Regions from separate parts of the Clostridium cellulovorans 743B genome, predicted to be linked through region 1. Evidence: a T-box and tRNA genes for the amino acid it is inferred to sense, from the RefSeq annotation. Region 1 holds a T-box; the other holds one or more tRNA genes.
The links. A T-box is a leader RNA that pairs with one kind of tRNA and senses whether it is charged. The one in region 1 lies ahead of argS (arginine--tRNA ligase), so its partner is inferred to be a tRNA-Arg.
Positions count from the first base shown of each region.

Region 2: it has a tRNA-Arg gene. The T-box ahead of argS (arginine--tRNA ligase) is inferred to sense a tRNA for this amino acid. The anticodon was not compared.

Region 1 covers NC_014393.1:3,396,037-3,400,482, forward strand. Annotated here, with positions in the region: gene CLOCEL_RS13910 (Gfo/Idh/MocA family protein) at 1-87, opposite strand, end outside; gene argS (arginine--tRNA ligase) at 113-1,801, opposite strand; T-box leader at 1,954-2,179, opposite strand; gene CLOCEL_RS13920 (SEL1-like repeat protein) at 2,343-3,995, opposite strand; gene uvsE (UV DNA damage repair endonuclease UvsE) at 4,058-4,446, opposite strand, start outside.
Region 2 covers NC_014393.1:79,585-84,030, forward strand. Annotated here, with positions in the region: gene CLOCEL_RS00255 (formate/nitrite transporter family protein) at 1-224, shown strand, start outside; gene CLOCEL_RS00260 (phosphatidylserine decarboxylase) at 382-1,284, opposite strand; gene CLOCEL_RS00265 ((2Fe-2S)-binding protein) at 1,848-2,069, shown strand; tRNA gene CLOCEL_RS00270 (tRNA-Arg) at 2,176-2,250, shown strand; gene CLOCEL_RS00275 (nucleoside deaminase) at 2,352-2,795, shown strand; gene CLOCEL_RS00280 (APC family permease) at 3,524-4,446, shown strand, end outside.

The DNA.
Region 1 (4,446 bases):
TTCTGCTTCAGGAATAATTTTTATCGCCTCTGTTACAGTATTTGCAATAGCACCTGTACCCATTATTCCCCATTTAACCTTATTCATACCTTCATCTCCTAACTTAGTATGATTACATTTGTTCCACAGCATCTATCCCTAGTAAATTAAGAGCATTTTTTATAACTACGGTGGTAGCTGATACTAATTTTAATCTTGCATTTTTTACTGAATCTTCAGCAGTAGTTATTTGACAAGCATTATAGAATTTATTGAAAGCTTTCGATACTTCTATTACATATCTTGTAACAATTGAAGGTTCCAACTTCTCAATTGCTTGGAATATCGCTGCTTGAAGACCTTCCAATGACTTAGCAAGTTCAAATTCTTCTTTTGAAGATAATAAAGTATAGTCGCATTCTCCACTACCTTCCCCAATTCTTCTTAAGATACTCTTAGCTCTTGCATAAGTATATTGAACATATGGACCTGTTTCTCCTTCGAAGCTTAGCATTTCCTTCCAATCAAAGACAATATCCTTTTCTCTAGAGTTCTTTAGGTATGTAAAGATCATAGCTCCAATACCAACCTTTTTAGAAACATCTTCTTTATTTTCAAGGTTTGGATTCTTTTCATTTATAATCTCTAAAGTTTTAGCTACTGATTCAGCTAAAAGTTCATCTAAGAAGATAACGTCGCCTTTTCTTGTAGATAATTTCTTATCTGCAAATCTTACAAGTCCAAAAGGAACATGGTGACATTCCTTTGCCCAATCATTTCCCATAAGCTCAAGTACTTTAAAAATTTGCTTAAAGTGAAGGCTTTGGTCCTTTCCAACAACATAGATACACTTCTCAAAATCATATGTATTTTTTCTATAATTTGCAGCTGCTAAATCTCTTGTAGCGTAAATTGTAGCTCCATCAGATTTTAGGACTATACAAGGCGGCATATTGTATTCTTCAAGATTAACTACTTGAGCTCCATTACTTTCAACAAGGAGTTTTTTATTTTTTAATTCTTCTACAATTACATCCATCTTATCATTATAAAAACTTTCTCCAGCATAAGAATCAAAATCTACCCCAAGAAGGTCATAAACCTTTTTAAACTCCCTTAAAGATACATCCTTAAATCTTTGCCATAATTCTGTTGCTTCTTTATCTCCATCTTCTAGCTTCTTGAAATATGCTCTTCCTTCATCTTCAAGAGTTTCATCTTTCTCTGCTTCATCATGGAACTTAACATAAATTCTTAAAAGTTCCTTTATTGGGTCTTTTTCTAAATCTTCTTCATTTGACCAATGCTTATATGCATAGATTAGCTTTCCAAATTGAGTACCCCAATCTCCAAGATGATTTATTCCAATAGAATTATAACCTACAAAATTAAACATTTTGTATAGAGAATTACCTATAACAGTGGTGAATAAATGTCCAACATGGAAAGGCTTTGCTATATTAGGAGATGAGTAATCTATACATATATTCTTACCTTGACCAAAATCCGAAGATCCATATGAATCACCTTCTGATAATACTTTTTCCACGATATTCTTTGTGAAAACACCTTTATCTAAGAAAAAGTTAACATATGGTCCTAGTGATTCCACCTTTTCAAAGCCCTCTTTATTTATCTTTTCTGCTATTTCAACAGCTATAGCATTTGGAGCTTTTCTTAAAGTCTTTGCTAATTGAAAACAAGGAAAAGCATAATCCCCCATCTCTGGTTTCGGAGGTACTTCCAAAAGTCCACAGACAAAATTCACTTCTAATTCTACTGTGCTACATATTTTTTCTGATATTAGTTGTTTATAGTCCATTTTCAATCTCCTCTACATTTCATATATATAAGTTTCTTAGTTTCTTATAGGATTCCCACCGTAAATCAATGTCTTCTCAAAATTGAGTCTAATTTTTAGTTGGGTATCTATATTATTAGCATAACAAAAAATAAAAAACCGCCTCTTAAAATACAAGAGACGGATTATCCGCGGTACCACTCTAATTGACTAAGGTATCTTAATAAGCTACCTTAATTGTCCACTTAAAACCATAACGTGGTTAACGGTTATCCTCACGTACAAACGCTTAGACACTTCTTAGAGATTCTCTTCAAAAACATCTACCTATAGAGCTTGCACCAAACCTCTACTCGCTGAAGATATAACATTTTCTACTCTTCTCATCATTGAATTTACAATTATTAATTTTACCTATGTATAAAAACGAAACTAACCCTTAATAAGAATATTTAATATAAACATTAATTTACTTATCAAGTTCCGTTATACAATTATATATATATAAACAAGGTTCTGTCAACCATATTTATCAGATATACTACTTCCCTTATAATATCTGCTAATTTGGATTTATTTCTTGCTCAGCATTTATTTCCATTGCGGGTTTTGCTTCAATTTGTGCAATTTTATTTTTGGCTCTTGTATCTCCTAAGGCTGCAGCCTTTTTAAAATAACGCATAGCTCTTTCATTATTTTTTTGAATACCTTTGCCTATATAATATATTTCGCCAAGCCAGTATAATGCATCAACATTATTATTATCCGCTGCAACCTTATACCATTTTAAGGCTTCATCATAATCTCGTTCTACACCTCTTCCTTTGTAATACATGAACGCTACCTTAAAGGCACTTTTTATATCCCCTCTTTCAGCAGCAATGTAAAACCATTTGAAAGCTTCTTTAAGATTTTTTTCAACACCTATTCCACTAAAGTACATAGATGCAATTTTATATGTAGCAACGTTTTGCCTTAATTCATGTGCTTTTATTAACCATTTCATTGCTTCCTTATTGTCCTTAGAAACATTCTTACCATTTAAATAAAAAGTAGCCACTTTGAATGCTGCTTCACCATAATTCTCATCTACAGCTTTCTTAAAATACTCAAGTGCAGTTAAGGTATTTATTTCAACACCTTTTCCCCTATAATACATATCTCCAACTACATAGGAGCTCCTTCCATGTCCACTTTCTGAAGCTTTTTTATAGTATTTAAGAGCTTCTTCGTAATTACAAACAACACCTTGACCGTTGTAATACATATCTCCTAATTGTACTCTAGAGATTACATCACCAGCTTCAGCCTTAGCTTTCAATTCTACTAAAGTTTCTTTATCATCCTTATGACCTGGTTTTATATCGCCAATATATTTAGAATTTAAAAGGTCAAATTCCAAAATCCTTTTAGAGTTCTTAACTTTCATATATACTCTTGCTACTCTAACTCTATTATCCTCTATTTCAAAATTTCCATAAAGATCATGGTAGGAGCTTATATTATATATCTCTCTTGAAACAAATCTATCTAATTCAAGATATCCATTTTCAAATTTTTCTACATTGTCTAACCACTTATAATAATACAATGCTACAGGAAAAATTTCTGTGTCTATATCATATTTTGACTTGATCAATCTAGCAACACCTATATTTATATCTGGCAAATTGACTATACGTGCATGAAAATCATAAATTGTTTCATCAATATGCATTCTTAATGAAACTGCGTTGACTTTTATCAATTTACCTTCACAATCTAAGTATACTCTTTTTTCATCTATATAAGCAGCATTATCTATCACCTTAAGACGAGCTATTAAATTAGCGGTTATCTGCTGGCTATCCCTAAAAATTCTGTCTATATCTTCTTCCTTTGTATCTATATAAAAAACATCAAAATCACGATTTTTAATAGTTATCTCCTTAGAAATCATAACTTTAAAAGCAAGGAGTCCTGTGGTTTTATCTTCTTTATTTTTCTCTATTATAGCTTTTCCTAAAATAATTTTCCCTATATCCTCAATTCTTTCCTTGAACTCGAAAGAGGTCTCAAACTGATCCTTAACAAATGGATCAGTATTCCCCTTTTCTTCTATGATGTCTTGCTTTTCTAGTCCAAAAGGATCGATAAAATCATCATTTTCTCTTATATCTCCAAAATCACTCTTCTTTTTTCCGAAAAAGACTCTATTATTTATATCCTTTTCCATAAAATTCACCCCGCTTCTCATAAATAGTATATACTACTTTTCTATGAAAATGGAGTACTTCATCATAAAAACACAAGTTTTTCACCTAAAATTTTACTGTGGACAAATTTTATTAAATTTAGTGCTGCCTGTTCCTTTTCTTTTGCCTCTACCATCAAATCCACATCAATATCACCAATCAAATCTATAAAAGCAGTTATATCATCTTCAGCTATATAATCGCTATGCCTTTTGTCATAATCATCTGATTTTCCACTGCTAATGTGCATTTTAGGAATAAGCCCTGTGTCCTTCCAGCCTTCATTGATTTTTATTATATCTTGATGATTAATCTCTCTCTCCATATTACAACGATGGTGATGCACATCCAGAACAATAGGGATACCTGTTTTTTCATTTACATATAAAACATCATCTAAATTAAAGGAAATATCATCATTTTCTAGTCTTA
Region 2 (4,446 bases), 1.9 Mb from region 1:
AACTTATTATGATATTCTGGTGTTTATTTGCGTTCATTACATCAGGGTTTGAGCACAGTATCGCTAATATGTTTTTGTTAGCTACAGGGTTATTAGTAGCTAATGATCCAGCAGTATCAATAGCTGGTTACATTCATAATATATCTGCTGTAACAATTGGAAATATTATCGGCGGAGTTGTATTTGTTGCTTTAGCTTATTGGTATATTGGGAAAGAAAAATAATATACAGATATATAAAAATGTACCTTAGCTATGCTTAAGGTACATTTTTATAGAATTAATAGGTTTAAGTCTAATTTATAATACTAAAAGAAAGTCTATGTATGTATTGATTTTTCAATACATCCATAGACGTTTTCTTCACTCCTAGCAATGAAGCTTATACATTATAATTTTGAATTTTACAACCGATTGTCTCACCTAAAGATACTTTGGTTTCTATACCTAAACTTGATTGTGCTAAAATATCATCATCTAATTTAAGCTTATCTTTTTCTATAAATAATATAACCGTGGAGCCACCAAATTTGAAATAACCCTTTTCATCACCACGAGCGACAGGCTTATTTGGTTTATAACTTTGTATTATAGAACCTACGCAGGTGGCACCAACTTCTACATATAGTAATTCTCCAAAGTTATCGCTTTTGAAAATACTCCATTCTCTTTTATTCTCACAAAAAAGTCTTTGAATTTTTTCAAGAGCAATAGGATTTACTGAATAATAGTGTCCTTTTATTTTAGTAGTCTCTGAACAAACACCAGAATCAATAAAATGAAAGCGGTGATAATCAGTAGGGTTAAGTCTTAAGATAAGACAAATGCCTCCAGCATATTTATTAGCAATAGTATCATTTTTTATCAAATCCTTTAAAGAATAAGTAAGTCCTTTAACCTGTACTAAGTTATTCATATCTATATTTGTATACGCTATAAGTCTACCATCACCAAGAGATATGAAATCACTGTTATTCTTTGAAATTGGTCTCGCAGTTTCAACTAAGTTCCTTGTAAAGAAATCATTAAAGCTTTTAAATTCTTTAAGTTGTTTTACTGATTGATCCATATCTATATCAAAACTATTTACAAACTTAGGTATTGATCTTTTACTCAAAAAACTATCGTTATAGGCACCATATACCCTAGAAAAAGCTTTCTTTTTGATGAATAGTTCCAAAGGACCTTTGCCAGCTGGAGAAGAGTAGAGCATATTTAGAAACTTTTCGCCTGCAACTTTTTCTATTTCATATTTTTCTGTGGTTCTATTATAAACTTTTATCAAGGTAATACCTCTTTTCATTTTCAATTATATATTTTTAGTTATATCAATAAGAGTATGCATTAATTATAATAATCTTCTGTAAAAATTTCTATATAAGCTAATGCAAAAAAGTTCTCGTTTAATATTTTAAATTCAAATCTTTAAGTTTGAGTCTTATTATTAACTAGAATATAACAATAGGTGCTGAAAGGTCAAGTTAGATAAAGAGACAAAAATATCATTATTCATTAATATAAAAGCTATAGTAATGATTAAAATAAAAATTTTAAGTTTATTATTAGAATAAGTCTATTTTTTATTAAGATTTAGTTTATTATATTTTAGTATATACTATATATAGATTTATAATTAAGAATATTATATATAAGTTTTATTATTGAAGCTAAAATTCTATGGGCATAATATAATCAATGAAGATTCTTTATCTAAACTTATATATATAAGTTTCAATAATAAAAATACATTTAAAATTTTGCGCTATAGCAGCAAATCTTGATAAGTTGTGAATGAACTTTATTGCAATATATATATTTAAAATAGAATTTATATAAAGGAGGAAAAGTATGGATCAAAATATTAAACCAGAAATACTAGATAAACTCACAAAGATATGCTTATGTAAAAGTATATCCAGAGCAACTATAAAAGCAGCTATAATAAAAGGTGCAAAGACTATCGAGGAAGTAAACAAAGCTACAGGTGCTGGTACTGGGGGATGTCAAGGAAGACGTTGTGGTCCTAAGATTCAAGAACTTCTTGAGGCACATGAAAACGGAGAGTTTTAGAGTTGTGAAAATAGGACAGTCAAAGAATCTTGACGTTCTTCGAACCTAGTGATATACTTTTTGTGAAGTAACCTAGAAAAAGGTTACAAAATATCATATTAATTGTGTTCTCATAGTTCAAGGGATAGAACGGTCCCCTCCTAAGGGACAGATACAGGTTCGAGTCCTGTTGGGAATACCAAAAAGCCTTCAGTTTAATGCTGAAGGCTTTTTAAGTATAAAAATAGTAATTCATTTAAATGTATATACAATTGTAAAAAATAAAAGAGATGTGGAGTAAAAATGAATAACAATTTTTTAAAGATAGCAATAGAAGAAGCTAAAAAGGCTCGAGAACTTGGTGAGGTTCCAGTAGGTGCTGTCATAATAAAAGATGATAAGGTTATAGCAGCAGCTCATAATTTAAAGGAAACTAAAAAAGAGGTTACGGCACATGCTGAGTTATTAGCTATAAAAATGGCGTCTGAAATTCTTGATAATTGGAGGCTTAATGATTGTGAAATATATGTGACACTAGAGCCATGTGCTATGTGTGCTTCAGCTATTGTTCAAAGTAGAATTAAAAAGATATATATAGGAACTTTTGAACCAACAACAGGAGCATGTGGTTCTGTAATAAACCTAGTCCAAAATGAAGCACTCAATAGTTTTGTTCATGTAGAATGGCTTTATAGTGATGAATGTAGTGATATAATAACAGAATTTTTTAAGGAAAGAAGAAGCTAGACATGGATAAATTATTTTTACTAAAGAGTGTGCCAATTAAGTAATCTATATTCTTAAAATAAGGTAAAAAACGCTATGTTAAAATAATGATTGTAGTAAACGAATACAAAGGGAAATAAGCTATTTTAAGTCGGTTATTGGCCATTGTAATAGAAATATAATAGTGGTATTATTATAAATGGTAAAAATTAAAAAATCGAATATATATGCATGGTCCAAGGGGATGATCTGGAAAACTGATATACCCTTTGGGTTTTTGGGTTTAAAGTTTTTGTCTACCCATTAATCCTTATAATCTACAGGATTAAGTTGGTTTTAATATAGACTTAATACAAGCTGTGTTTTTGTAGATTATTTCTAGAAGAATATAGGATGACTTTGCGGATGTTCTATAATTTATTTAGGGGTTTATTGTTAAATTTAATTTGTTTAGAGATTGATGATTAATTAATATTATATGTTCCAATAAAGCTATTTCACAATTTATTGCAAGTTATCAATATAAAATAAGGTTTTAATGTCGTTGTATCCTTGAAACCTATATCCATTGATATTTAATATTAATAAGCTTCACTTAATATGGTTAAAAAGTTACAAATTTGTAGTATTGACAATAAAATTATCAGTGATATAATTATGGATATTTGTTATTTATACGGGGAAATATAACAAATTAATACTCTTTAGAAACTGTAATTTATTTGCAAAATAAAAGGGAGAAATGAATTGTGGACATTAAAAGCATTATTTTAGGTAAACCATTAAAAAACTCTGAAATTAAGCATGAGAGATTATCTAGACTATGGGGCTTGCCGATCATGGCCAGCGATGCTGTTTCATCAGTAGCATATGCTATTGAGGAGATTCTATTAATACTTATACCAGCAGTGGGACTCCTTTCCTTTAAATTAGTTCCATCAGTGGTTATTCCAATCTTGATATTATTATCTATTCTTGTTTTATCATATTCTCAAATAATTGACACTTATCCAAATGGTGGCGGAGCTTACGCTGTTGCAAAAGAAAATATGGGAAAGACTCCTTCACTATTAACTGCAGCAGCACTAATAATCGATTATATTATGACCGTTGCTGTTAGTATTTCATCTGCATCTGCAGCTCTTTCATCTGCATTCACAGTACTTCAAGAACATAAGATATTAGTATCTTTAATTTGTGTTGCTTTTATAACTTTAATGAACTTAAGAGGAATTCGTGAGGCTTCAAAGGTTTTCGGATTACCAACATATATATTTATTGGATCAATGGCTATATTGATCATCTGTGGCGTATTCAAGATGGTTTCGGGTACATTAAATCCTATTAGCTATGCAGAACCTATTCTTCCCGCAGAGACGGTAAAAGGAATTGGTATATTAATATTACTTAGAGCATTCTCTTCAGGTTGCTCTGCTATGACTGGAGTTGAAGCTGTAAGTAATGCGGTACCAAGCTTTAAAGATCCTACAACTCGTAATGCTAAGCATATATTGTACATGCTTGGAATAATAATTGTATTTATTTTTGGTGGAACATCAATTCTTGCAGTTCATCTTAATGTTGCGCCTTTAGAAGGACATACAGTTTTATCACAGATTTCTTCAGCAGTTTTTGGTAACAACTTTATGTATTACATTATTCAAATATTCAC